DNA from 3 places in the Sporosarcina sp. Y1011 genome. Region 2 is predicted to be linked to each of the others. Evidence: predicted binding sites of a transcription regulator. Region 2 holds the regulator's gene; each other region holds the start of a gene.
The links. The regulator CtsR, encoded in region 2, represses protease genes until heat stress. The targets are predictions, from matches to a motif close to ATGGTCAATAAAGGTCAAACA.
Positions count from the first base shown of each region.

Region 1: AC25Y5_RS10805 (ATP-dependent Clp protease ATP-binding subunit) is a predicted target of CtsR. The motif match lies at 2,509-2,529, and genes of this name have one in related genera.
Region 3: clpP (ATP-dependent Clp endopeptidase proteolytic subunit ClpP) is a predicted target of CtsR. The motif match lies at 6,732-6,752, and genes of this name have one in related genera.

Region 1 covers NZ_JBYHFP010000007.1:86,535-96,522, reverse strand. The annotation lists gene AC25Y5_RS10815 (DinB family protein) at 1-436, shown strand, start outside; gene AC25Y5_RS10810 (gluconate:H+ symporter) at 1,039-2,376, shown strand; gene AC25Y5_RS10805 (ATP-dependent Clp protease ATP-binding subunit) at 2,609-4,735, shown strand; gene AC25Y5_RS10800 (DUF2935 domain-containing protein) at 4,969-5,799, opposite strand; gene AC25Y5_RS10795 (MFS transporter) at 6,191-7,621, opposite strand; gene speB (agmatinase) at 7,962-8,951, opposite strand; gene AC25Y5_RS10785 (sigma-54 interaction domain-containing protein) at 9,081-9,988, opposite strand, start outside.
Region 2 covers NZ_JBYHFP010000005.1:140,737-150,724, forward strand. The annotation lists gene AC25Y5_RS08695 (PIN/TRAM domain-containing protein) at 1-339, opposite strand, end outside; gene radA (DNA repair protein RadA) at 526-1,902, opposite strand; gene AC25Y5_RS08705 (ATP-dependent Clp protease ATP-binding subunit) at 1,981-4,455, opposite strand; gene mcsB (protein-arginine kinase McsB) at 4,674-5,762, opposite strand; gene AC25Y5_RS08715 (UvrB/UvrC motif-containing protein) at 5,752-6,306, opposite strand; gene AC25Y5_RS08720 (CtsR family transcriptional regulator) at 6,339-6,809, opposite strand; gene AC25Y5_RS08725 (hypothetical protein) at 7,012-8,712, opposite strand; gene AC25Y5_RS08730 (GNAT family N-acetyltransferase) at 8,938-9,522, shown strand; gene bioB (biotin synthase BioB) at 9,558-9,988, opposite strand, start outside.
Region 3 covers NZ_JBYHFP010000014.1:56,370-66,357, reverse strand. The annotation lists gene AC25Y5_RS14280 (tetratricopeptide repeat protein) at 1-983, shown strand, start outside; gene trxB (thioredoxin-disulfide reductase) at 1,093-2,043, shown strand; gene AC25Y5_RS14270 (NUDIX hydrolase) at 2,252-2,734, shown strand; gene rapZ (RNase adapter RapZ) at 2,731-3,621, shown strand; gene AC25Y5_RS14260 (gluconeogenesis factor YvcK family protein) at 3,626-4,609, shown strand; gene whiA (DNA-binding protein WhiA) at 4,635-5,582, shown strand; gene AC25Y5_RS14250 (HPr family phosphocarrier protein) at 5,619-5,876, shown strand; gene clpP (ATP-dependent Clp endopeptidase proteolytic subunit ClpP) at 6,041-6,649, opposite strand; tRNA gene AC25Y5_RS14240 (tRNA-Arg) at 6,843-6,914, shown strand; gene AC25Y5_RS14235 (hypothetical protein) at 7,202-7,360, shown strand; gene AC25Y5_RS14230 (hypothetical protein) at 7,405-7,749, shown strand; gene AC25Y5_RS14225 (hypothetical protein) at 7,806-7,985, opposite strand; gene AC25Y5_RS14220 (spore coat associated protein CotJA) at 8,453-8,659, shown strand; gene AC25Y5_RS14215 (spore coat protein CotJB) at 8,683-8,922, shown strand; gene AC25Y5_RS14210 (manganese catalase family protein) at 8,938-9,507, shown strand.

The sequences.
Region 1 (9,988 bases), on a different contig from region 2:
GACGGATGAGCAGTTCAATAAAACACCTTCAAATGGAGGGTGGTCTCCAAAACAAATTTTCGAACATCTAGCGAGAATGGAAACAGTGATTGCGACTAATATTGCAAGAGAACTTAAAAATCCCGATAGTCCAAAATGTATGAAAAAACCAATAGTATTGTCTACGAATCGCTTAATAAAAGTGGAAGCCCCAGAGTATACAGCACCGACAAAAGAGTATAAATCAATAATAGAAATGAAAAGTGAACTCTATGATTCACGTATCTTCTTATTAGATGTGTATGAAACAAGCACAAAAGAAGTGCTCCGTGATAAATCACTCAAACATCCGATATTTGGACAAATTCCATTGAGTCAATGGTTTCTATTTGTCGGATTGCATGAAAAGCGTCACTTGAAACAATTGAAAAAAACAATTGAAATGGACGTTGAGTAACTTTCATCAGCCAGGGGACGGGCATTCATGGGTTGGTCAAGGGTCCGGTAAGAAGAATCATTGCATTGAAGAAGAGCATCGGGAGAACTTTGCCGATGCTCTTTTGCAGTTACTCTCTTTCGATAACGGAATTCCAAGTTCATCCGCAAATTCGTAGATTGATATTTCCTTAATCCGGAAGTTATATTAAGTGAAAAAAGTTTTAGGTACATAGTAAAAATGAAAAAGAAGCAAGCATGAGGAAAGGGTATTTCGCAGAATTAAATTTTTATTTGATATTGAAAGCACTTTCATTATATACTAAGTGAAGTAAATCGGTTTACTAAACCGATTTATCTGAAAACAGATGAGAGTTAAGAGCTTTTCTATCGAAGAGAGGTATTTGTGTTGTTATCTACTATTGGCGTGTAATGCTAGGCAACGCTTAAATTATGCATGATAATCTGCAAATATCGAAAGTAATGATTAACCGGTTTGGAGTAAGCGGTTACAAGGTTACTGTGCTTGACTGAACATCAATAATTAAAATGTCAGTCCACATGCACAGAATGGATTCAAAGCTATAGGAACAAACTAAAAGTAGACTTGGGGGGAGAATAAAGATGGATTGGATTATAACTTATTTACCGCTTATTTGGGTAGCTCTTGGGGTAGCGCTACTCCTTTACTTGAACATTGTGGTAAAACTAAATAGTGTACTTGCCCTTTTGATTGTAGCGATACTGGTAGGTATTTTAAACGGGTTAACATTAGATATGGTCGTCGTATCGATAAAGACAGGTTTTGGAGGAACGCTCGGAAGTTTGGCAATCATTATCGGAATGGGTGCTGTGCTTGGTAAATTAATGGTGGATTCCGGTGCTGCTCAACGGGTAGCTTCTACCTTATTGAACAAGTTTGGCGTTAAGAATGTTGAATGGGCAATTTTAATTGTTGGTGCCATTTTTGGTGTCTCAGTATTTTATGAAGTGGCGTTTATCATATTGGCTCCACTTGTCATCAGTATTGCAATTGAAGCAAAAATTCCGTATTTACGCTTAGGAATCACGATGGTTGCCTCGGCTACAATGGCGCATAGTATCTTCCCACCACAACCTGGTCCAACTGCACTTGTTGAGGCTTATGGTGCAGACATGGGGATGGTTTACATATTGGGACTGATCGTAGTCATTCCATCAGTTATTGCAGCAGGTATTATTTTACCTAGAATGCTACGTAATTTGGATCGTCCTGTACCACCGATGTTGAAGAAGCCGAAAGAATTTGCTGAAGATGAAATGCCTGGATTTGCTGTAAGTATAATTGTACCGTTATTGCCAGCAATCATCATTACATCGGCAACGATTTTGGATTTCTTTATAGAAGAAGGAACGATGTTCTATCAAATTATTAATTTCCTTGGTAGTGCCGAAATTAGCATGATTCTCGCTGTATTGGTTGCCATTTATGTATTCGGCATACGCAGAGGTAGAACAATGCCGGAAGTTATGAATTCGTTCTCAGGTGCTATTGAAGGTATTGCGATGATTATCTTCATTGTTGGTGCTGGTGGAGCTTTCAAACAGATCATTTTGGATACAGGTATTGGTGACTTCATCGCAGGAATGATGGAAAATACAAGTGTATCGCCATTAATTATGGCCTGGGTCATTACTGCAATGTTACGTATTGCTACGGGGACGGGTGTTGTTTCTGCAATTACGGCTGCCGGGATTGTGGGTCCGCTAATTCATACATTTGATGTGAATCCTGTATTAATGGTTTTAGCAACAGCGGCAGGAAGTAATACAATTACTCACGTAAATGACGCTTCCTTCTGGTTGTTTAAAGAGTACTTTAACTTATCCATTAAAGATACGTTTAAAACCTGGGGTCTGTTATTATTCACGACCTCGATCGTTGGTCTTGGTGTTGTACTACTGCTTAGCTTGTTTATCTAATAAAAAACTGTCATTCAAGTCCACGGTAATGGATTTGGTTGACAGTTTTTTTAATTGAAGATCATGTGGCCAAGCTGATTTTACAAGTAGTCTTCATTAAATAAATTCGAGGATATGCAAGCAAGTTTCTTGAAAGTCAAAAAAGGTCAGTGTATAATAAGTCCATAGATCAAATATAGTCAAAGTCAAGAAAGAAAGATAGATAAATGAAAAATTGAGGGAGGAATAGAATATGAAATGTCAACATTGTGATAAAAACGAAGCGACGATGAGTTTGAGATTTCAAGTAAATCAGCAAGGTATGCACATTAATATGTGTCATCCATGCTTTCAAGAAATCCAAGGTCAATTACAAGCAGGTAAGATGCCGTCATTTAGCAATAATGCGAATCCCTTTTCCCAAGCTAACGGCGGCCAACAGGCAAGAACTCAAACAAAGCAAACACAAGAAGGTCACGGCAACGGTTTGTTAGACCAACTTGGTAAAAATATATCAAATGATGCAAGAAATGGACTGATTGATCCAGTCATCGGACGCGATCAAGAGGTGAAACGCGTCATTGAAACGTTAAATAGAAGAAATAAAAACAACCCGGTGCTAATTGGTGAGCCTGGAGTTGGTAAAACAGCAATCGCCGAAGGGCTCGCAGTAAAAATCCATGAAGGCGATGTACCGGTGAAACTAAAGAATAAAGAAGTGTACTTATTAGATGTTGCTTCACTTGTTACCAATACAGGCATTCGTGGTCAGTTTGAAGAGCGGATGAAACAACTCATTGAAGAACTTCAAGCCCGGACAGATGTTATTTTATTCATCGATGAAATTCACCTGCTCGTTGGTGCGGGTTCGACAGAAGGATCGCAAATGGATGCCGGTAATATTTTGAAGCCAGCCTTAGCGCGGGGAGGCTTGCAACTCATCGGGGCAACGACATTGAAAGAATATCGTCAAATCGAAAAAGATGCCGCACTTGAACGTCGGTTCCAACCGATTATCGTCAAGGAACCATCGGCAGAAGATACGATTAAAATCTTAAGTGGAATAAAAGGACGTTACGAAAACTTCCATGAAGTACACTATACAGATGAAGCGATTCAAGCATTTGTCACCTTATCACAACGTTATATTCAAGACCGCTTTTTACCGGACAAAGCGATTGATTTGATGGATGAAGTCGGGTCACGTTTAAACCTTGTACACGTCATCCCTAATTCGGATTCAGATTCACTTGGAGTGCGTCTGGGCGAAATCATTCAAGAAAAAGAACAAGCAGCAGAATTGGAAGACTATGAAAAAGCGGCAAATTTACGTTATGAAGAAATTCAATTACGTAAACAATTGGAAGAAGCGAAACAAAATGGGGAAGCTAAAAAAATAGAAGTTTCTGTTGCAGATATTGAGTTAATTGTCGAAGAGAAAACAGGAATTCCTGTGACAAAACTACAAGCGGCAGAACAGGTGAAAATGAAAGGTCTTCAGGAAAATCTCAATAAAAAAGTCATCGGTCAAGAAGAAGCGGTTGATAAAATTGCAAAAGCAATCCGTCGTAGCCGTGCGGGACTTAAATCGAAAAACCGTCCCATTGGCTCCTTCTTATTTGTCGGTCCAACGGGTGTTGGTAAAACAGAAATCACAAAAGTCCTAGCAGAAGAATTATTTGGTTCACGTGAGACGTTAATACGTCTCGACATGAGTGAATATATGGAGAAACATGCGGTGTCTAAAATTATTGGCTCCCCTCCAGGTTATGTTGGGCATGAAGACGCTGGTCAATTAACAGAACAAATACGCCGGAATCCGTATTCAATTTTACTCCTTGACGAAATCGAAAAAGCGCATCCAGACGTTCAAAATATGTTCCTTCAGATTATGGAGGATGGCCGCTTAACAGATTCACATGGTCGGACAGTCAGTTTCAAAGATACGGTCATTATTATGACAAGTAACGCTGGAACAGGCGACAAAAAAGTGAGCGTCGGTTTCAATAAAACAGTACATGAATCCGTTACGATGCTAGAAATGTTAGGCGATTATTTCAAACCTGAATTTCTCAATCGTTTCGATGCAATTGTTTCATTTAACGAATTAACAGAGGGAAATCTACTCGAAATCGTGGAATTAATGCTTGTTGACTTACAAGTAACAATCGAAGAAAATAATATTGATATCACGATTTCCCAAGAAGTAAAACAAGCATTGGTCAAACTAGGCTACGATAAACGATTCGGAGCTCGACCACTTCGCAGAGTCATTCAAGATAAAATCGAAGATCCATTAACAGATATTATTTTAGAAGAGCATGTTGAAAAAGTCCGTGTCGATCTCGTAGAGGAAGAGATTGTCGTTAACATAGTGTAACTTTATTTAATAAAAAACTGTCAACCAAACGGATTTGGTTGACAGTTTTTTTGTTTAAGATAAATTACTCAACTATTTGACTAAGGAAGGAATAACTTAGTATGCCAATAATTGTTGACTATACAGTGGAACGATAAATACCCCGATCTATACAGAAGTCATAGGTGGGGGTAGTTGAATTGAAGTCGAATGTTAGATTGTGTGACAAGCATTATTTAATACATAGTAAGGCGTTAAGATTGTTGTGTCGTAAGATGCTCATCGAATGCATCAATAATTTGAAGGAAGTGATCCGCTTCACGGTATACATGGTCGGCAAGAAGGGCGGGTATATTGCTCTTTATTTTGCAGGCTTCAATTAAATCACGTGCTGTCTTTTTGAAATCGCGTAACGATACGACAGAAACACGATTTTGGTCTAGAAATTGTTCTAAAAGTGGTTGTGTTTCTGACTGAGGGCGCATATGATCTAAATCCTGTGCTTGGTAAAGAAGTTGGTCGAAATCATTGCTAAACTCGCGTGCTTGATTGACAAGTTTTCTTTCCGAAGGATCTAGCAGATGGCCGATGAATTTTGAGTGATCCGCCATTATTTTCAAGAAAAACACATTCTCTTTAATAATTGCCTCTGGTAAAGGTTTCAGCTTACCTTCGTTTAATTCCTTCAATCGTTTAGCGAAATAGGCAGCTTCTCGGCTCGTATGGTCAACTAGTAAAGGAATATTGTTTGACGTAATTTCGCAGCGTAATATCAATCCAAGTACTTTTCGTTTGTAAGCCCAAATAGAAGCTGCCGCCTGGTACACTTGAATGTTTAGTTGTCTAATGACGGTAGGATCTGTCGTTTCATTGTAATCGCTGATTTGCTCTTCAATGCGCTCGAACAGTGCAATGAATTGCTTTGCTTCTTGAATGAGTTTTGTATCATCTGCAGTAAATCCGAGACTTAAAAAGAAAGCATGCTCTTTCATAATCCGTGACCAAAATCTAATCTCATCCAATGATTGCGTTACAAATGTCGGAATCGGACATTCACTCCCCTTATAGTTATCACCATAGTCAATGTATTCGAAATCAGTTGAAATGATGCAGTTTGGCTACTAAAAAATTTTCACATGTGTTACAACTGACTTTATGTTGGCTCTAATACAGTCAGTGTGGGTAACTTTTTTTATATAATTATACACTGGAGGCTACCCGAAAGAGTTTAGGATTCGGAGGTTAATCATGGAGAAACCAAGCTAACCTTTTTTCTTTCAAAGTAACTGCATTTTTCACTTGAATAGTGTAGGGACGCGGCAGGCATTTAATCACAACAGAATTAACGAAAAGAGTGCGGCTAGAAGTGACGGAGTCACTTCTAGCCGCACTCTATCCTTAGTAAATTCGTCGTGATTCATCCGCCGAAAGCGAGCTGAAAGTAGTCCAGTGAAAAGAGAGATTTTCAAGCCTACCTCAATTCAGAACAGATATTTCTTTAGTCTCAACTTTCTCCGCTGCAAGCTTGGTTACCTTTTTCCCCTCGTTGTGCGGAATTGTTAACATTATAGAGATTAAGGATGGGATAGCAAAAGCCATATTTACCATGATCCCGGCAGCTGCTGCTAACTCTATGCTTCCGGTGAGCAAGATTGCACCATAAACTGCTGTTGAAATTGCTATACCAAATGAAAAGCCCAGTGAGCTGGACATTTTATAAATACCTGAAGCAACCCCAACTCTATCTTCTGGGATATTTACCACAGCTGTTTCAATAGAAGGCGTTGCGTACAATCCAAGCCCTATACCTGAAAGCATGAAACCGAGGAAGACTGTGATGATGTAAGCTAAGTCAGGCAAAAATGTTAACGCTGTTAAACTGATTCCAAGGGGAGTAATGATTGCTGCTGCAATCATTGGTTTTCTTGCACCCACTTTTTGCATCATTTTCTCACCCACGCGAATCATTATGAGCACAGCAACTAAGTTACCAATCGTTAGTAATCCTGTTTGAAAGGCTGTAAATCCTCGTGCTAATTGCACATACGTATTGGCAACCACAACTGTTCCGGCAATTCCGTTTTGTAAAAAGTTAGAGGTGACAGCTCCTGTATATGCTTTAGACTTGAATAAAGAAAACTCAATGAACTTACTCTTTTTCTTTATTTCAACTAAAAAGAATAGGGCGGTTCCAATTAACGTTGCAACTATTAAAGTGATTGTAAGTGGACTCGTCCAACCAAACTCATGCCCACGTGTAATTGTTAAATTCAATGCCAGCATTACGAAAATGAAAATGAGTAAGCCGGTATAATCAAATTTCGATTTGATAGACTGGACAGCCTTGCTTTCTGGTATATCTTTTAGTAAGTACATCGCTAGTAAAGAGATAACAATTGAAAGGACAAAAATCCATCTCCATCCCATATACGTCGCAATGGCTCCTCCTACTAAAGCACAAGCACCGGCTCCACCCCATGAACCGAATGACCAATAACTTAGTGCACGCTGCCTGTCTGCTCCATCAAAATAGGCTTTAACTAAAGCAATGGTTGCCGGCATAATACATGCTGCAGAAATACCTTGGATGATACGACCAGCGATTAAAAGTGGAGCACCTTGTGCTAGAACAAGGCACAAAGAGCCAATAACACTTAAACTTAATCCTAAAAAAGTCAGTTTTTTACGGCCTGCTCTATCTGAGATACCACCAGCCGCAACAATAAACATACCTGAAAATAAGGAGGTTATACTAATAGCGATATTTAGAGTTCCGAGTGATATACCTAAATCTGCTTGAATTGCTGGAATAATGTTTACCATTGACTGAGCAAACAACCAAAATGTAAGAACGGCTAGCACGATACCAAAAATCAATTTATTTGAACCTCTATTAGTTGCTTCCATAGTGAACCTCCTCTAATTTTGTATACGTCTTTTTCTGTGTTTGCTAGGGAAAGCGCTTCCAATTCTTATAATGAAGAAATGGTTAAATTCTATGTTTACCCACACGTTTCTTTCAGGCTTTGCTTTTAGGGCTAAGGTCTCTCGTAACTTTTCGTTTTACTGAATCGAGTTGTTAGTTGAGATAAGTATAGTTGGAAATATCCAGGTATTGGGGACGACAACGAATGTGAAAAAGGTTGACATAGGCAAGGAGATTCTTCTTTTGTTTCAAAATCTGTGAGTCGATATAACATTATAGAGGAAGGTGCGAACACTCTCCTCTACATGATCAAATTTACATTTACTTATTTGCGTGCATAGCCGAAACTAGCTCCGGACTATTTTCTTGTTCTTTTAAAATGAAACTGATGAAATCTAGAATGAGTCTTGCTCCTACTTGACTGGTAATTCCAGTTGGATCATATGGAGGAGAGACTTCGACTAAATCAAAACCGATGACATTTCCTCTTTTTGCAATTCCTTCTAACAATTCATTCACTTCATCATAGTACAATCCACCGGGAGAAGGAGTGCCTGTTCCGGGTGCCAACGATGGGTCTAATCCGTCGATATCAATTGTTACATAATAATTATCTCCTTCAGGAATTAGATCTAGTACAGATTCAATGCTCATTTTTCTCATTTCGCGTGGAGATAAAATCACACTGCCATATTCCCGAGCGGCATCTACATCTTCTTTTTTACTACTGCTAATTCCACGGATTCCGAATTGGAACATTTTGTCGACGTAATCCATTTCCGCTAGACGACGGAGCGTGCTACCATGTCCGTATCTTTGTCCCGAGCGATGATCTGCCCAATCCAAATGTGCATCTATTTGAATGACATGGAACGAACCAATGGAATCCAGTGCTCTACCTACAGGAATAGTAATGGAATGGTCTCCACCCATTACAACAGGAATTGCGCCTTTGGATACTATTTTTCTAATAGATTCTTCTACATTGTCAAAGCTCTGTTCCAAATCACCATGGACGATATCTACATCTCCGCAATCGACTACTTTATAGTCGGGACCTAAGTACATAATATCTTTTTCAATATCATAGGCACCTTCTAATCCGAAACTATATAATGTAGAACCTTCTCGCATTCCACGTGGTCCCATTCTAGTTCCTGATTTCCATTGTGTTCCCATATCGTAGGGAACACCGATAACCGCTACATCTGCGTCTAGTTCATCTAGACTTGTACAAATCGGGTATTTCCCAAACGAGCAAATACCTGTAAACGGTAGGTTAAGAAATTGTTTTTCATTTTGATTATTCATCATAGTTCCTCCTCGTGTTCTATAGTGTTTTCAAGAAAGAGGGCTATGAAAGCGCTTGTTTCTTGATGCTATACAGTATTGCAAGTTCCATGCCAACACCAAGAGAGTGGGTTCTGTGAGCCAACCTAGTCAACTCTGACTAGGTTGGCTTGAGATATATTGATTGATTTTTCGATTGGCGGTAGATTGACTGATTCCTAATTTTTTAGCCAGCTTAATGCTGCTCGGGTACTTTTCATACATCCGACTAATATAATCTCCTTCAATCATTCCGATATACTGATCTAAAGTCATATCCTCATGTTGTGCAGTAGCAATGCCAACTTGATCGACATCAACAATCCTGTCATTTGAAGTAATTAAAATACGTTCTATGAAATTTCGTAGTTCCCTAATGTTACCCGGCCATTCCTGTTTACTTAGCCAAGAGATCATCGTTGTAGAAAGCTCTTTTTGTAGGTTGTGCTTCTCATTGAATTCATGTAATAGCTCTGATGTGAGTATATTTATTTCTTCTCTACGTTCACGTAATGGTGGAATAGCAATCTTGATGACGTTAATGCGATAATATAAGTCTTCTCTAAATCGTTTTTCCTCAATGAGTTGTTGTAAATCTTGGTTCGTTGCACAGATGATTCGACAGTTTAGGTGAATGATTAAATTTCCACCTACCCGTTGTACAGTACGGTTTTGAAGAACAGATAATAACTTAACTTGAAGATTAAGGGGTAGCTCGGATATCTCATCAAGCAGTATTGTTCCTTTCCCAGCAGCTTCAAAATAGCCTTTTTTTCCACCTTTTCTAGCGCCCGTAAACGCTCCTTCTTCATAGCCAAATAACTCTGATTCAATTAAGGATTCCGGAATGGCACCACAGTTTACTTCAATAAAAGGCTCTGTTTTCCGATTGGATGTTTGATGGATTTTCTGTGCTATGTAGTTTTTTCCAACTCCTGATTCTCCTTGAAGTAAAACGGAAACGTCTAGGTTAGCCACCTTTTTAACAATGTTAAAAACATGCCTCATTTTACCGGAGT
Region 2 (9,988 bases):
AACCGATGTAATGATTGGTATTTGGATACTGCCCAAACCAAAACTGACAAGGAACGCGACACTTAAACCCACGACGAGGCCGATTGTACCAAATATTAAATCAAAAACTGGTGCTTTCAGTAAAAGTTCTTCCATCCATTTGATGAAATTGACAATTGGTTCCACTAAGAAAAGACCGAGCACGTAAAAAATTGCTGCTCCAAGGATTGCGGAAACGTATGGATTATCAATCCATAGACTCTGGGAGAAAGAAAATAAGGCGAATAAATGCGGTAAAAATAATACACCCAGTGTTCCTCCAATAAGCAGGAATGTAACTTGAACTACTTTTTTCAACATATGAACCACCTCCTTCAGTTATTAATTATACATGTTTTCACGCCAAAACGCTTTGATAAGCATAGGCAGGAGTAGCTCTCACCTCTGTTGTAATAGGACTCTTTAGGACAATTGAAAGTTTCTCTTTTTCCGTTTATTTCAAAAGAGAAGTGACAGAACTGCCATAATTACAGCCCTGTCCTTCATTCAATCTGTGAAAGCGATTTTCAATGCATCACTGACTGTTTCTACACCTATCACACGGATGCCTTTCGGGTAATCCCAGCCGCCAAGGTTCGATTCAGGAATGATTGCGCGTTCGAAACCAAGTTTTGCTGCTTCCGATACGCGCTGTTCGACCCTGGATACCCGGCGTACTTCCCCCGTTAAGCCAACTTCGCCAATAAAGCAGTCGGATAGCCCTGCCGCTACGTCGCGGTAGCTGGAGACGATGCTAACGAGTACAGCTAGGTCAATCGCCGGTTCATCCAGCTTCACCCCACCCGCTACTTTAATATATGCATCCTGTGCTTGCAGGAGCATCCCCATACGTTTCTCAAGTACAGCCATCAGCAATTGGACACGGTTTTGGTCGAGCCCTGTTGCCATGCGCTTCGGGTAATTAAAGCTTGAAGGCGTCACGAGCGCTTGGATTTCCACAAGAATCGGTCTTGTTCCTTCCATAGATGCGACGACTGTTGAGCCAGCCCCTCCTTGAGATCTTTCCCGAAGGAACAGCTCGGATGGATTTAGTACTTCTTTTAAACCCTCCTGCAACATTTCAAATATGGCAATTTCATTTGTAGAACCAAACCGGTTTTTTACACTGCGTAAAATCCGGTACGTATGATGACGCTCCCCTTCGAAGTAGAGTACGGTATCGACCATATGCTCAAGCAGTCGCGGACCGGCTATCTGCCCGTCTTTCGTCACGTGGCCAACGAGGAAAATAGCAATGTTTTGCGTCTTTGCGATGCGCATCAGTTGAGCCGTACATTCGCGTACTTGAGATACGCTTCCAGGCGCAGACGCTACTTCTGGATGATGAACGGTCTGGATTGAGTCCACAACGACAAATGTAGGTTTCACATCTGCAATCGTTTCGTGAATCAACCCAAGATCCGTTTCTGCATAAATATAGAGTTCGTCAGACTTTACGCCTAACCGCTCGGCACGTAACTTTGTTTGGCGAATTGATTCCTCCCCTGAAATGTAAAGAACACGCTGCCCTTTATTCGCCAAGAGAGACGATACTTGTAGTAGGAGTGTCGACTTTCCGATACCCGGATCCCCACCGATAAGTATGAGTGAACCAGGGACAATTCCACCACCTAGAACGCGGTTAAACTCTTCAAGATCCGTTGCGATTCTTGGTTCCTCAACCATTTCAATCGAACTGATTGGTAGCGCCTTGTGACGAACTGTATCCGTATGCTGAAATGCGCCGCGCGGACCTTTTTGGACAGCAGCTTCAACTTCTTCTTCCATCATGTTCCACTCACCACACCCCGGACAGCGGCCCATCCACTTCGGCGATTCATATCCACATGACTTACACATGAATTTTACCTTTCTTTTAGCCATGGAATCCTCCAAATACGAAAAGGACAGCCCATCTTCCCCCAAAACAGCGGGTTAAGGATGGGCTCTCCAATTCACTCTTTATTTTTCGATTACTACTTCTTTTTCTGCGACCTCTGTTTGTTCGGCATCTTTGCCAACCTTGACGACAAACTCATCATTCACCACATCGACGAGTACTTTACCACCTACGAGGACTGTACCTTTTAAAAGTTCCTCGGACAACCGGTCTTCGACGTGTTTCTGGAGGGCACGGCGCAGTGGTCGAGCACCGTACTCAGGGTCGTAACCCGCGTCAACAATTTTCAATTTCGCAGCATCCGTTAATGCAAGCTCGATATCTTGTTCGACAAGACGTTTAGTCAACTCATTAGACATAAGTGTGACGATTTCACGCAAATGATCTTTTTCAAGAGAATGGAAAACAATCATTTCATCGACACGATTTAGGAACTCTGGACGGAAAGCTTTCTTCAACTCTTCAAGCATCGCCGACTTCATGCCTTCGTAATCACGTCCTGCGTCTCCAATATTGAAGCCCACATAACGATTTTTCCTGAGTTCTTGTGCACCTACGTTGGACGTCATAATAATAACCGTATTACGGAAATCGACTGTGCGTCCTTTTGAATCCGTCAATCTTCCATCTTCCAGTACTTGCAGTAGTATGTTAAATACATCCGGGTGCGCTTTTTCGATTTCATCCAACAGGACTACTGAGTAGGGTTTACGTCGAACTTTCTCTGTTAACTGTCCGCCTTCTTCATAGCCTACATAACCTGGAGGTGAACCGACAAGTCGTGATGTCGAATGTTTTTCCATATACTCGGACATGTCGACGCGGATCATTGCGTCTTCGTCACCGAACATGACTTCTGCAAGCGCTCTTGCAAGTTCCGTCTTCCCGACACCTGTAGGACCGAGGAATATGAACGAACCGATTGGACGCTTAGGATCTTTCAAACCTGCACGCGCTCGGCGTATTGCCCGGGAAATAGCTGTAACTGCTTCACCTTGACCGATAACACGTTCATGGAGCATTTCTTCCATATTGAGCAATTTGGCGGATTCCGCTTCTGCAATTTTAGAGACAGGTATTCCCGTCCACATCGCTACAACTTCAGCGATATCTTCAACTGTTACTTCGGATTCCTTTTGACCTTGCTTTTCTTTCCAGTCAGTTTTCGTTGTTTCAAGTTCTTCTTTCATCTTCTGTTCTTTATCACGGAAAGATGCTGCTTTTTCGAATTCTTGACTTTGTACAGCCGCATTCTTCTCAGAACGAATTGCTTCTAGTTTCGATTCGAGCTCTTTCAAGTTCGGTGGTGTTGTATATGAACGTAGGCGAACCTTCGAGCCCGCTTCGTCAATTAAGTCAATTGCTTTATCCGGAAGGAATCTGTCGGAAATATAGCGATCCGACATTTTTGCAGCCGCTTCAATTGAGGCATCCGTAATTTTCACACGGTGATGCGCTTCATAACGGTCACGCAATCCGTATAGAATCTGGATTGTTTCATCAACAGTTGGCTCATCGACTTGAATCGGTTGGAAACGTCGTTCAAGCGCTGCATCTTTTTCAATATATTTACGGTATTCGTCCAGTGTCGTTGCACCAATACATTGTAATTCACCGCGTGCGAGCGACGGTTTCAGGATATTAGATGCATCGATTGCACCTTCCGCTCCTCCTGCTCCAATTAATGTATGCAATTCATCGATGAACAGGATGATATTGCCTGCCTGGCGAATCTCTTCCATTACTTTTTTCATGCGATCTTCAAATTCACCACGGTATTTCGTACCTGCGACAACAGTTCCCATATCAAGCGTCATAACACGCTTGTCGCGAAGGATTTCAGGTACTTCGTTGTTAATGACTTGCTGCGCAAGCCCTTCCGCAATTGCTGTCTTACCGACACCCGGTTCACCGATTAGTACCGGATTGTTTTTCGTCCGGCGTGCCAATACTTCAATAACACGTGTGATTTCTTTGCTACGTCCGATAACCGGATCTAGCAAGCCTTCACGTGCCACTTCTGTTAAATCACGTGCCAAACTATCTAACGTTGGTGTTGCGGCAGAATTAGAGACCCCTTGACCTGTTGCTGAACTGTCATTGCTTCCCAGCAGTTGAAGTACTTGCTGACGCGCTTTGTTCAAGCTAACGCCGGAATTATTCAATACTCGCGCTGCAACGCCTTCACCTTCACGAATAAGTGCAAGCAAAATATGTTCCGTACCGATATAGGAATGGCCAAGTTTGCGTGATTCATCTACGGATAATTCAATAACTTTTTTTGCTCTAGGTGTGTAGTGAACGATGGGACCGACATCCTTTGTTCCGGCTCCGACAAGTTTTTCCACGCCTTGTACGATTGTTTCAAAGTTCACACCAATCGCTTCAAGTGCTTTCGCGGCAATACCCCCGCCTTCACGGATTAGCCCTAGCAAAATATGTTCTGTGCCGATGGACTCGTGTTTCATTCGAATTGCCTCTTCCTGTGCAAGTTGCAATACTTTCTGTGCACGCTGTGTAAATCGGTTAAACATCATAATCAGTCCTCTCCTTCTATCTATATATATACAATCAATTCCCCAAATACTCGTACATTACTCAATTGAATTATAAATATTAGAATGGAGCGATAAAACAACCATCCTAATTATACGTATTCAACTGGTAACGTCAGAACTCCTTTATTAGAGAAATTGACTTTGACTATCTTTGACCTGACTATACAGAAACCTTAGATAATGTGCAAAATAGTTGCTCACTCTTCCGCTTCTTTTTCAACCGGCGGCACTGTTCTTTCCACGTTAAGCCGTTCGCGGAACAATTTTGCCCTGAAGATATCCCGTTCTTCCTGGGATAACTCCGTACTTGCATATTGCTGCAAAAAACCCGGTTGCATAAATATCATCAACTCATTTAAGATCGACACATCAACGTCCTGGATAATACCTAAATCGATTCCGAGCCTAACGTCGGACAGACATCGAGCGGCTTCTCCTGACGGTAACAGACGTGCATAGCTGATTGTTCCGAGCGAACGAAATAGCCTGTTCTCAAGTGAAATCCGTGACTTTGCAAGTAACAACTCCCGTGACTTCCGTTCATGAGCAATCAGGCGAGATGTAATGTTCCTGAGGTCTTCCAATATCTCCTGCTCCGTTTTACCAAGCGTTGTCTGATTTGACACTTGATAGATATTGCCTGGCGCTTCGCTTCCCTCTCCATAACTTCCACGGACAATCATGCCAAGTCGCGAAATAGCCGGAATAATACGTTCGATCTGTTTGGTAATGGTAAGTGCCGGCAAATGCATCATGACTGATGCGCGCATGCCGGTTCCCGTATTTGACGGACAACTTGTCAAAAAACCGAAATCCTCATCAAACGCGTATGGTAGTTCTTTTTCCAAATAATCATCTACTTGGTCTGCCTGTTTGTATGCATCCTCCAGCTGAAGCCCTGGACAGATGCATTGGATCCGAATATGGTCTTCTTCATTGACCATGACACTCACCGTCTCATCATCCGAAAGCAAGACAGCCCCGTGCCTATTAGGTGATGCAAGTTGCGGACTGATTAAATGCTTCTCAACGAGCACTTGTCGTTCCAGTGCTGGAAGTTCCGACATCTTGGTGTAGGTATACCCGTTTTCTACAGCATCAAGCAAGACGCCTGTAACCGCCCTGTCAACCGCCATAGCCTCTTCTTCCGTGATGGCGATTGGAAAACGATAGCCTGTTAAATTACGTGCAAGCCGAACCCGCGTAGACAACACGATATCTGAGTTTTCTCCATAAGCTGTCATCCAGGTGGTTACCGCATTACGCATGAACTTTTCAATTGACATCGTTTTCTTCACCTCCATGTGAAAGGTGTTGCTTGAGTGTATTCGCTTCGTCACGTAATTCTGCTGCTTCTTCAAAACGTTCGGCTTCTACAGCATCTTTCATTTTGACCCGAATCTCATCAATCTTCTTTTTAACGGCATATAGCTCATTAAAAGACACTGGGATTTTACCCGTATGTGATGAACGTCCGTTGTGCAGTTTCCCAAAAACATATGGAAGGCTTTCACGGAACGTGTCGTAACAGGCCGCACAGCCAAACTTCCCGATATCGAGAAATTTCGGGAACGTCAAACCGCATGAAGGACATTCAGGTCCTGTCAACTGTTCCCCTCTTGCCGGCTGTTGTTCCTGGAATGATTCTGAACCGCTGAACCAGTGCGATAGAAACTGTTGAATCGACAGCGGTTCCTGATTAGGATCAAAGATTAATGTATGTGATTGGAAGGCGCACTTCTCACATAAATGATGTTCCATGGATCCGACCACGCTTTCTTGAGTGATGCTGACGGATGCGGGCCGTTCTTTACAATTTTCACATATCATTGAAAGCCACCTCAAATCAGTTAGATTATCAATCAATTTAGCTGCTCGTAAATGAGCGTCAAAAGCATCGCTTGCAAAATACGTGCACGTATAATATCACGTTCGGGAAGTGGCTGATGGATTGTTGTTCGATCGACAGCGGCGAGAATAAGCTTTGACTCGCGCTCAGATATAACGTCTTCCTCAATTAGTCTGTAGACGACATCCAGGGCCATTGTAAAGGAGGCTCCTGACTGGATACCCTCTAGAATATGTTCAATTAATTCTTTACGAGAATTTGCCTGCACGCGGAATATGCGTATATAACCACCGCCACCTCGCTTAGACTCAACTGCATATCCTCTTTCCGCTGTAAAACGGGTCTTAATGACGTAGTTGATCTGCGATGGTACGCATTGGAATTTTTCTGCAACTTCATTGCGCTTAATTTCAATCGTTCCACACTGTTCCTCTTCGATTATTGCCTTCAAATATCCTTCTATAATGTCGGAAATGTTTCGCATGTCCTCACCTCTTTCCTACTGGGGGAATAAGCCGTTGACTTTGACTATCTTTGACTTGATTGTACAGGACTCTCTGTTCGCACTGCAATCGATATGCACCAAGAAGGAGGGGATTCCCTTAGCATCGGCATAGTAGGTGTTCTTTTAGTCTCTAAACAAAAAAATGGAGTGCAAGGCGTATAGCCTTACACTCCTTTACCCTCTATTCCACGCTAACATTCGTCAATTCTTTGACCGGCAAGAATAGTTCTCCCGTTTCTAAATACGTTACGGCAAGTTTATCGCCTGCTTGAATATAAATGGCAAGCGGCACAGTTTCAGAAGAAACGATGAAGTTACGTCCATCCTCCGCTAAAAATGAAATCAGTGTAAAGTCGCCAACGCGTTCTTTAAAGACACGCACGACAGTTACCGCCACCTTCGCCTCTTCGGCGCCTGAACTGCCATCCACACTGCTACTTCCGCGTTGAAGAGCTGTTTTATATAACTTTAACGCTTCATTTGGCGTATTTCCGTAGACCGAAATCTCCGGATTCGCTGCTGATACGATGAAGTAATTTTGTAGGAATCCATTTGAATCGAGTACCGGTGTCAACCAGCTAGCTTCTCCGTAGAAGTTATACAAGACTGGCATTTCTCCCGACCATTTCTTTTCTATGAATTTCTTTTCTATGATTTGAAGTGCTCCTTGAGAATCCATATAGGACTCTTCTAGATTACCTGTATAATATGTGGCTATACCTGTTCTCCCGTCAGTCAACGCATAGCCTAGCATCGAATCGACGCCTTCTTTCGGGCTAGTGAAATCGGTGAAGTAATACATATGGCCATCTTCATCGAAGATTGGACTGACATTCGCCTCTGTTCCTTCATCAGACGGTAGTTTAACGTCTTTCTTCCCAATGATTGAATTCCAGAAACCATGGATATAGTTACCGAAATAGCTGTTCTGCAAACTGACAGCTTCAGGTGAAACAGCGCCATCAATATATTCTGGAACATCTTTTAGCGAATATTTCTTCACACTACCACTCTCAGGATCAACGACTACAATTCCCTTTACGTCAAAACCATTACGTGCGCTGATGAATTCACCGTATGAACGTATATAATGCGGCTTTCCTTCATCATCAATTTCGAGTTGTACATCTCCATAAAAGATGAGGTTCGGCATTTTCATCCGTATATGACGCTCAACTTGCTTATGGAAGAATGACGATGGCGTGTAAGCCATTTCTGCTTCCACAAATTTAGGATTATCTGCTGAATCCGTCGCGCTCATCGTGAAATAACCCGGAGTTGTATCCGCATTTAGCCATTTAAAAAAGCCAGAAAACTCAACGGGTGCAATGTAGACGAATTTACCATCTACTTTTTGAATCTGCAGACTGCCAAGTTCATAATAACTTGTATTCGGTACTTGCCCGAACGCTTTCTTCATTTTATTTCTTGCAAATTTCGGAGGGACACTTGCTGGTGTTTTAGTTTCGTCAAAAGCTGTGATTTCAACTTTCTGGTCCATCTCAACCGCTTTGTATTTCTTATCGGCATTGAATAGCGGAGCACTTAAAATATAAACACCAAACACAAGTGCACCCAGGAACAAAATACCCTTCACTTTACGATCTTTACCGCCAGCGGAAATGGCACCTAGAAGTGTAACGACTAGAAACGCAATCCAGAGCGACGTCCAGTTGCGATCCATATTAGTCAAGTAGTAAAACAAAAATACCAAAATAGCGGAGACAATCGCTACTGTAGCTATTGCAGCACCTCTATTGAAGGGAACCGCCGTTTTCGCTTCATCTGTGGCACGTTTCGTTTGACTGCTGAGGATAAATGGGACGATTAATAAACTGAATACAACGCCCGTAATAATAGAAAATAATAGTAAGTTAAGCATAAAATACACCCTTTTCTGTCTTGAAGATTTTTGCTGATAGGTAGTATACGGTCTAATCGGTAAAATAGTTTCATATTTTCGATTGAAGGTGAAAAAAGGTTTCACATTTCAGAAATATGGGTAGATAGAGCAATAGAGGATTTTTTCTTGCCCTTCTTTTTTCCTCGGTCTTACAATCCAAAACAAAAACTCCCGGGTAAATAAACCTATTGGAGGCAACAAATTTTGAATTGGTACGAGAAGTTGAATGAATACTTCCCCGTTGAAGAGATGAAGTCAAAGGAACATATGGACGCGTTACTGTTGGATAAGAAAAGTGTCTACAAAAAAGACGAAGGACCACATCATGTGCTCATGTATGTTGAGTTCGAAAAATTCATCTTCGTAGATTATTTGTTTGTTTCCACACAATCACGCGGTATGGGACTTGGCGGTAAATTGTTGACAATGTTAAAGTCCAAAAATAAACCGATCCTCCTAGAAGTGGAGCCAGTCGACTATGAAGATACAGATACAGCTAAACGACTTAAGTTTTACTCACGCGAAGCGTTCTCACATGCACAGCGCATCGGCTATAACCGCCGCTCTCTGGCTACGGGTGAAAACACAGTGCTCGAAATTTTATACTGGTCGCCTACTGATTCAGGCGAAGAAGAAATCTACAACGCAATGACTCAGACGTACGATGAAATTCACACATACAAAGATGAAACTTTTTACGGTCAAAAGTACGACCCGACCGATAAAGTACTTGTTTTTCACACGAAGGGCAAACGCGATATTCTACAACCTTTCGATACATCCGAATAAAAATGGACTTCCCTTTGAAATGGGAAGTCCATTTTTTATGCCTTAATCAATTCTTTCTCCAACGGTTCCAAATCTACTTCGAACCCTAAGTCTTCCAGCATTTTACGATCCCAATCGCTTTCCTGTCCAGCCGTCGTTAAATAATCTCCGATGAAAATTGAGTTTGCTGGGTATAAACCAAACGGTTGTAGACTGCGTAAATTCACTTCTCGCCCACCTGAAATCCTAATTTCTTTTGTAGGGTTGATAAACCTGAACAAACACAGTACTTTCAAACAATAACGTGGTGTTAATTCGTCCGTACCACCAAGGGGCGTGCCATCTACGGCATGTAAAAAGTTGACTGGAATTGAATCTGCGTCCATTGCGTACAGACTACGCGCCATGGAAACGACATCTTGTTTTGTCTCACGCATACCGATAATTACACCCGAACACGGTGAAATACCCGATTCCTTCACAAGAT
Region 3 (9,988 bases), on a different contig from region 2:
CCGAGTTTTGGGCGGCGCATAACAATTTAGCACTTGCCTACTTTTACATTGGGCAAAATGAGCGAGCCAGCGAATTACTCCATGTCGTTTTAGAGGGTAATAAAGGAAATATTCATGCACTCTGTAATCTTGCGGTCTTTTATTATTATGAAAAAAAGGAAGAGGACTTAGAGTCTTTACTTGCTTTACTCGTGAAGATAAAACCGTATCAAATTGAAAATCGCTATAAACTAGGTGCTACGTTTGCGCTGATTGGCCGACATAAAGAAGCATATAACTGGCTCAGAAGTTTACAGAAAAGAGGGTTTGAAGGAGATACGGGCTATTATTTCTGGCTTTCCCATTCTGCTTATTTTTCTGGACACGAAACAGTTGCAAGAGATGCATATGCAAAGTTAGTCGACTTAGATCCAACGAAAGTTGGATATGAGCCTTGGAAAGATGTCCAAGAGATCATAAAATCGGATTCACTTGAACAGGATAGGGGATTTCTTTTAAGTAAAATTACAAATCCCTATAGAAGTGAAAGGATGTTTGGGTTTTATCTTCTTGGAAAGTCAGGACATAAGCAGGAAATTATCTCACATCCGTCATATATCGAAATTGAAAAACTAAGTAATTTTGAACGGCTTTTCCTGGCAAGTGGGCTGGACTATGAGTTCATGCCGGAAAGTAAGTTCGATAAGTCATTTATGAGGGCGCTAGAAACGACGGACTTGCTCTATGCCAAATACTGTCCGTTGGATAAACAAGCGACACATCTTTTCCAAATGTGGTTTACTTTGTGTGAAACGGGGCTTAGCCAATCGTATTCTTTCCGAAATCCAAGAGCGCTTGCAGCAGCGGCAGATTATATGTTTCAATCATCCCGTTATCCGGGTGTGACCAAGACAGCAATTGCTAAGGGATTTGGTATCTCAGTGCCCACCTTGACGAAATACGTTGGTGAGTTGATAGAATATCTTCCGCAATTCGATGTTTAATGTTGTGACGCCGCTTCCCATACACTGTCATTCATAAGCAATAAAGTTGAATAGAAGGCCAAAATCCTATACGATTTATGTTGTAAATGTTGTGGAGGAGGAAGTTCACATGACAACTGAGAAGATTTATGATGTCATCATTATTGGTGCCGGCCCTGCGGGGATGACGGCTGCTGTTTATACATCACGGGGGAACCTTTCAACGCTAATGCTTGAACGTGGAATACCGGGTGGTCAAATGGCAAACACGGAAGAAATTGAGAATTATCCTGGATTCGAACATATACTCGGTCCCGATCTTTCTACAAAAATGTTTGAACATGCCAAAAAGTTTGGCGCGGAATATGCTTATGGTGATGTTACAGATGTTATTGACGGACACAGTTATAAGACGATTGTCGTTGGGGACAAAGAATATAAAGCACGTGCAATTATAATTACGACTGGCGCCGAATACAAAAAGATGGGTATTCCAGGCGAAACAGAACTCACTGGACGAGGCGTAAGCTATTGTGCGGTTTGTGACGGTGCTTTCTTCCGTAAGAAAGAGCTAGTTGTTGTAGGCGGCGGAGACTCTGCTGTGGAAGAAGGAGCCTATTTGACACGGTTTGCGGATAAAGTGACGATTGTTCACCGACGCGGTGAATTACGAGCACAAAAAATCCTTCAAGATCGTGCATTTGCAAATGATAAGATTGAATTTATCTGGAATTCTTCTGTCAAAGAAGTTAACAGTAATGGAGGGAAAGTCGGTTCCGTGACACTTGTTTCAACAATCGATAATTCTGAAAGAGAATTTGAAACGGATGGCATGTTTGTCTATATCGGAATGGATCCGTTAACAGCTCCTTTTGCTAAACTTGGAATTCTAGACGAAAATGGTTATATCGCTACGAACGAAATCATGGAGACATCTGTACCAGGCATTTATGCTGCAGGTGATGTGCGTGAGAAGTTATTGAGGCAGGTTGTAACGGCTACAGGAGACGGCAGTATAGCTGCACAGGCTGTACAGAAATATGTCGAGGAATTAATGGAAAAGTTAGGCGCAGAAGCATAACTTTTTAATGAAACCTTAACCTGACTGTAACAGTAATGCAACATCAAAGGGGTATAGTAAAAGTATCAATTGACCCCCCTTTTGATATAGCAAGCTTAAATTAGGCTGTCTGCCGGTTCAATCCGGTAGTTAGCCTTCTTTTTTTGTCGTTTTCCAATGGTACGTTGTATAATAGTATTATGCAGATTAAAAAAGTGGGGATAGTCAAATGCAGAGAATAGTAAACTTACTTGTCATTAAAGACAATCGTGTATTATTGTTGAAAAAACCGCGCCGTGGCTGGTACGTGGCCCCAGGAGGAAAGATGGATCCCGGTGAGTCGATTTACGAAACGGCAGTCAGGGAATTCACCGAGGAGACGGGTGCAAAGCCGGTTGACCCATACTTAAAAGGCGTTTATACGATGGTGATTACTGATGATACGGGGGAACACGTGAAAAATGAATGGATGCTTTATACATTCATTGCAACTGATTTCAGTGGTAAACCTTTTGAAACAACCACTGAAGGCGTGCTTGAGTGGCATTCTGTTGAAAGCCTTCAGACGCTTCCCATGGCGGAAGGAGACCGCACAAATTTGCTATATGCGGTTTCCAAGCAGGGTATACAATACGGGACGTTCTTTTACACCGAAGAATTTAAACTATTAAAAGAAGTAATCCAGAATTCTGTGGAAGGTGATGGGAAATGACCGAAATTGGGAAGCCAAACAGCGATGTTGAAATAGTTATCATAACGGGAATGTCAGGTGCCGGTAAAACAGTAGCCGTGCAGAGTTTCGAAGATCTGGGGTTCTATTGTATCGATAATTTACCGCCAGAGCTGCTTGTTATGTTTCTGGATTTGATGATGAAATCGGAGAATCGTATGAAACGGATAGCCGCTGTTATGGATACGCGGGGAGGCGATCTCTTTGATTCGCTCATCGGTGCACTAGATAATTTATTGAAGATGAAAGGCGTATCTTCCCGAATCTTATTCCTCGATGCCAACGACGAAACGCTAGTCCGACGTTATAAAGAGTCAAGACGCTCGCATCCGCTATCGGAAGGTGGATTACCACTAACCGGTATTAAAAAGGAACGGCTACTATTGACTGAGATGAAAGGACGTGCTCGTTCAATATTCAATACGACAGGATTAAAGCCTAGAGAATTACGGGAAAAAATCATGTCTGAATTCTCCTCTAAGGAAGATTTAGGTTTTACATTGAATTTCCTGTCATTCGGCTTTAAGCACGGAATGCCGATTGATGCAGATGTCGTGTTTGATGTACGTTTCCTACCAAATCCCTTTTATATCGAGGACTTAAAACCGAAAACCGGTCTAGAGAAAGAAGTCTACGACTATGTACTGAAGTGGAACGATACACAGATGCTAATTGAAAAATTGACAGATTTATTTAAGTTTCTGATCCCACAATATAAAAATGAAGGAAAATCACAAGTTGTCATTGCATTCGGTTGTACCGGGGGGCAGCACCGTTCTGTTACACTCGCCGAGTTTTTCGGAACACGGTTCAAAGAGGAGTATCGGACACTCATTACGCATAGGGATATTGAAAAAAGAAAGGATTGACGCTATGCCGAAATCGAAGCATATAAAAAAAGTGGTGGTCTTCGGTGGCGGAACCGGATTGTCAACGTTATTACGCGGATTGAAATATCATCCTGTCGATTTAACGGCGGTCGTCACTGTCGCTGATGATGGCGGGAGTTCGGGCAGGCTTTTGGATGAATACGATATCCCACCTCCAGGCGATATCCGGAAAGTAATGGCAGCGCTTTCAGATGTTGAACCACTTATTGAGGAAATGTTCGAGTATCGCTTCTCAATATCAGAAGATTTAAAAGGCCATTCCCTTGGGAATCTAATGTTGGCCGCAATGACGGATATCACTGGTGACTTCGCCCGTGCTGTTGAGCAAATGAGTCGGGTACTTAACATAAAAGGGAAAGTATTGCCTGCTGCAAATCAACGAATCACATTGCATGCAGAACTTGAAGACGGTACAATCGTGACAGGCGAATCGAAAATACCTGTATACGAACGGAAAATTCGAAGGGTATATCTATCACCTCAAGAAGTTGAACCGTTACCTGAAACAATTGAGGCAATTAAAGCGGCTGATCTTATCATTATTGGTCCGGGCAGCTTATATACGAGTATCTTACCGACATTACTTGTTCAGGCGATACGTAAAGCAGTATTGGGGTGTAAAGCGAAAAAGGTATACATTAGTAACTTGGCAACGCAAGCAGGTGAGACCTATCGCTATACAGCCTCAGAGCATGTCCAGGCACTGTATGATCATGCAGGCGAAGCATTTATTGATACAGTATTATTAAATGGCACAGTACTTCCATCGTTGCAACAAGGCAAGAAATTGACTGGACCACCTTGGCCTGTCGAAAATGACATTGAATCGTTGCAACGACTTGTCCCGAATATTGTAGTAAAAGACATCGGCCTACTCTATGAGGGTAATATAATACATGACTCTGAAAAGGTTGCTAAATGGATTATCGATTATATGGAAAATGGGATAAAAACGGAACAGACCTGATTGTCGCCGAGAAAGGGGAAGAATCATGTCTTTTGCATCAGAAACAAAGAAAGAAATGACACAGATAGAAGCAGATGATTGTTGTACAAAAGCAGAAGTCGCAGCATTCATCAGGATGAATGGGGCACTATCCTTTTCCAATAAGCAGTTGAGTCTAGATGTGCAAACTGAAAATGCCGCTATAGCCAGACGGCTTTATTCAAATTTGAAAAGGTTGTATCCATATAAAGTGGAACTGCTCGTCCGAAAAAAAATGCGTTTGAAAAAGAATAATGTTTATATTTGTCGAATTCGAAACGGTGCGAAAGATCTTCTTGAAGATCTTTACATCTTGACGGGTACGTTTCAATTCAAAAATGAGGTTGCAAAGGAATTGGTGAAAAAGAGATGCTGTCAACGCGCTTATTTACGAGGTGCTTTTCTAGCAGGTGGTTCCGTTAATAATCCGGAAACGTCTTCCTATCATCTTGAAATCTTTTCAATCTATAAAGAACACAGTGAAGACCTAGTCGATCTGATGAACAAATACCATTTGAATGCAAAATCCATTGAACGTAAAAAAGGATATATCGCGTATTTAAAGGAAGCCGAAAAAATTTCGGATTTTCTAAGTATTGTCGGTGCGCATGTTTCCTTAATGAAGTTTGAAGATGTACGGATTATACGGGATATGCGGAACAGTGTGAATCGTCTTGTGAATTGTGAAACAGCGAATATGAACAAAACGATAGGAGCTGCACAGCGCCAAGTTGAAAATATAAAGTTCATCGAAAGAACAATCGGCCTTGCGGAACTACCTGAAAGACTACAAGAAATCGCAAGACTTCGGGTGGACAATCAGGATATCACTTTAAAAGAGCTCGGAGAATTAGTTACGGGCGGAATGGTGAGCAAGTCAGGTGTAAACCATCGTTTAAGAAAAATAGAAGAAATTGCGGAAAACCTTCGCAGTGGTGGACTCGGCAGTCGGTGAATCCGATGTCGGACCAAGAGAGGAGTAGATACTGTCATGGCAGAAAGAACAGTTGAAGTGAAGATGAAAACGGGGTTACAAGCACGGCAAGCAGCCCTTTTTGTTCAAGAGGCAAATCGATTTATGGCGGATATATTTTTGAAAAAAGACGAACGTCAAGTGAATGCGAAAAGTATAATGGGGATTATGAGTCTTGCCATTGCACGAGGAACAAGCGTAACACTAATTGCAGAAGGAAATGACGAAGAACAAGCTTTAGAATCACTTGTCAATCTGGTTGGAAACGAAAATTGATATAACTCGCCGTTACTGCTGTCTGAAGACATGTAGAAGCGGTTTTTTTCTTTTCAGAAAAAAGCTTTGGTATCGGGAAGAAGATTCGTGTCTCACCGTGAAATCACCAGTTAAGTAAAAAAAAAGCCGATTCTCCAAAAATGGAAAATCGGCTTTCTAACTAATTATTTTGTTTTAGGTGCGTCTTTCATATCACTGCGTGTGATGATATGGTCAATTAAGCCATATTCTTTTGCACGTTCAGCTGTCATGAAGTTGTCGCGATCCGTATCTTTCGCGATAACTTCGACCGGTTGCCCAGTACGCTCTGAAAGAATCAAGTTCAGTTTTTCGCGAATGAATAAGATATGCTTAGCAGCAATTTCAATTTCTGTTGCTTGTCCTTGTGCTCCTCCAAGTGGTTGGTGGATCATAACTTCAGCATTAGGAAGCGCATAGCGTTTACCTTTAGTACCGGCAGCGAGTAGGAACGATCCCATTGATGCAGCCATTCCTATGCAGATTGTTTGAATGTCAGGTTTGATGAATTGCATCGTATCAAAAATTGCCATTCCAGCTGTAACGCTTCCTCCAGGACTGTTGATATAAATGGAAATGTCCTTATCTGGATCTTCAGCTTCTAGGAATAGAAGTTGAGCAACGATAGAGTTCGCAACGTTGTCATCGATTCCACTTCCGAGCATGATAATACGGTCTTTCAATAGACGGGAATAGATGTCGTAAGCACGTTCACCACGGCTAGTCTGTTCAATTACTGTAGGTATTAGATTCATTCCATTTCCTCCTTCAAGGTGGATAGATTGTAGGTCTATTGAAACTAGATATCGTTTCAACTGTAACTTTATCATACATAGTATGGTCAACGAAGGTCAAATATAACGCTTTAAAATAAGCATTGCAATCGTGTTGCCGCACTAGTATACTTAGTCTTGACTGTTACAACACAACATTATTTAATAAGGCAACGCCCTCGTGGTGCAACGGATAGCACGTGAGCCTCCGAAGCTTAAGATGTGAGTTCGATTCTCGCCGAGGGCATTTAAAGTGACGTTGCAACAACGTTATTGGTCGCAAGCACTACGCGACCTCCGCTAACCTCCTTTCATTTACGTAGAAAATACGTATTTTGAATGGGGGTTTTTTCCTTGTCTAAAAACAGTGAACGCGTCGCTATTAGCGGAAGTCAATAAAGCGATTGGGCGAATAGTCGAAAACCCGGCTGCCCAAATTCCCTATTAATATAGTTTTTTCGCTATAGCGGAAATATTTGGAAGTGTGTATAATCAGAATAGTGCCAAAATAAAATTTCGTTGGGGGTTATTTTATTGAAAATGTGGTACAAGCGTTGGGTAGTGGTATGGGGTGGCACGTTTGGCGTATTATTTGTCATATGGCTATTTACACCGGAAGTAGAGCCGGAAGTCGAAGTGGATGTGGTGGTGGAGTATTACGACACGCACGCAAAAAAGTTAGCGAAAGAATAAGGTACGACATTAAATGGATTCATATATAAGGAGCGGAAAGCCTAGTGCAATCAAGCACAGGCTTTTTTCGTTTAGCCATGCGGATATCGCACGACATAAAAAGAGCCGCGCCATCAAGCGTAGCCTTTTTCGGTTATTCTTATTATTCAATCGTCAGAATATCGTTTATTCCGTACAGCTTACCGTTGCGTCCGAGCGTCTTCATGGCGTTTACAATCCGTTCTAGTGTTTCGAAGTTTAAGGACTTGCCGCCACCTTTGCAATGTAAAGTACCTAATAATGGAAACGTAATCAGTTGTGAAATTAATAGCCCAGACGGTGTGCGGTCACTTGGAACACGAAGAAATAGCTCGTACGAGAAAAGTTTATCGTTAAAAGTTAAATTATGATAAAAGCAAATTCATCAGCTATTGCTGATTTTGCAAATACAGATGGTATGGAGTTTTTAATCTTTTCGACTATTTCCATTCTGAGTACTTTCAGCAATTGTGGAAGTTGCTTTCTTAAAATCATTATTAATAGTAGGTGAAGAGGCCTTTACAGGATCTCCATAGGCTGTAAAAGTAGTTGGATCTTTCTTTTTCTTGTCAGCACTTGCATTCGTGTTCATGTTTTGATTTGTCATTATTGTAGAACCTCCTATTGTAATTTCAAATGTTATCAAGCTTTGAAGTGAAACCATTTAGTCATTAATTAACTTTAGAATCTCCAATAACGCGCTTACTATGCATCTCAAATAGAGTTCTTATCTTTTTGGAGCGAAGAACAAGCGGCGCATATTTGAAATAGAAAAAGGAAGGCGATTTTTGCCTAACTTTTTGTTTTGATCAAAGTTTTAGATTCTCACAGTTACTTCAATTCCTTTTTAACAAAATTCGTTTACCTACATATACTAAGTGTCACTGGGCGTATTTCCTGAAGACAAAGGAGTGTTTATTTGGATTGGCTAATAATCACTTTGTTCGGAGTTATTTTCTGCTTACTTATTCTAATCTTTACATTGGCTTTACCTTTAGCTAAACAAAAGCAATAGTAGCAAAATAACGTTCTCTTCATACAATATTTCGAGGAGTGATGAAATTGGAACGTCCGATGTTTCGGGGAAGTTATAAACCGTTCGTTTCCCCGCTTGATCCATGTCCGCCTATACTGGTAAAGACTTTCGTGTTACCTCCGCAGATTTTTACGAGTTTTCAGCAGCCTGGCCTTCCTCAGTATTCTCCTGCAGAAGCACTGCGTCGCGGAACGCTTTGGCCCGCGTTTGACGATGGGTTCTCACGGGAAGAGGGAATTTCATGAACGCGTTTGAAGAAGAACGCCATATGATGTTGATGGTGCAGCAGGCAGACTTTGTCGTCGTCGAATTAACGTTGTACACTGATACCCATCCAGATGACGCTGAAGCGCTAGATCAGTGGCGGGAAGCAATTAAGGAAGCTGCTAAAGTTCGGTGCCAATATGAAAATAAATACGGACCCTTATCTCTGACATCTATTCCATCCAAACAGGCTATTGAAATCGGCTGGCGCTGGAATCAAGAACCATGGCCATGGCAACGATGAGAAGGGAGATTAGCTATGTGGGTCTATGAGAAAAAACTGTTGTATCCGGTTGAGGTAGGTACGTGTAATCCAACACTTGCGAAGTACGTGATGGAGCAATACGGAGGTGCAGACGGGGAACTTGCGGCTGCGCTCCGATATATGAATCAACGTTATACGGTTCCAGGTAAGGTGATAGGTCTTTTGAATGACATCGCAACGGAAGAATTCTCACATTTAGAAATGCTTGCGACAATGATGTATAAATTAACGAAAGATGCTACACCTGAACAACTTGTCGAAGCTGGACTAGGCGCGCATTTTGTTAACCACGGACATGCTCTCTTCTATGAAAATGCGGGCGGTGTACCGTTTACCGCAACGTATATCCAAGCGAAAGGCGATCCAATTGCCGATTTGTATGAAGATATTGCAGCGGAAGAAAAAGCTCGAGCAACCTATCAATGGCTGATTGACGTTTCAGATGATCCACTCATCAATGATTCATTGGCATTTTTAAGGGAGAGAGAAAACATTCACTCCTTACGATTCAGAGAAGCTGTTGAAATGTTAAAAGATGAACGCGATCGTAAAAAGGTTTTTTAAAACGGAGAAATGCGTGTAAGTTTATTACCTATTGATTAACAAAATAACTAGAAAATAATTTGATCAAACACTAAGTGCTATTTGTATAGTTGCTTTTAAATCGCTTTAAATTGAATGACTTCTATACCGTTATCGAGATGTCTTAATAATTAGGGATGCGAATTCGTCGCATCCCTAATTATTTTTTTCGGTAATCGTATGGTGGTTGTTCATTCGTCGCTCTCCAAAGACACTGGTACAAGTAGTACCGAAGCTTTTCGGGACGAAAGAGTAAATCGCAACTTATAGGAGAGAGGCGGTCAAAGATACAATTTTGACCGCTCGTACCTTCTACTATGTTGTCTCTATTTACATTATAAGGAAGCGTTACTTTCTTGAAAAGTTAGCAGAGAATGCAATTTACAACGTGCTATAGTGCCCGAAATTGCATCTTCGGGCACTTGCATTCTCTATAGAAGCTCATCTATTCTTATCTTCTCAA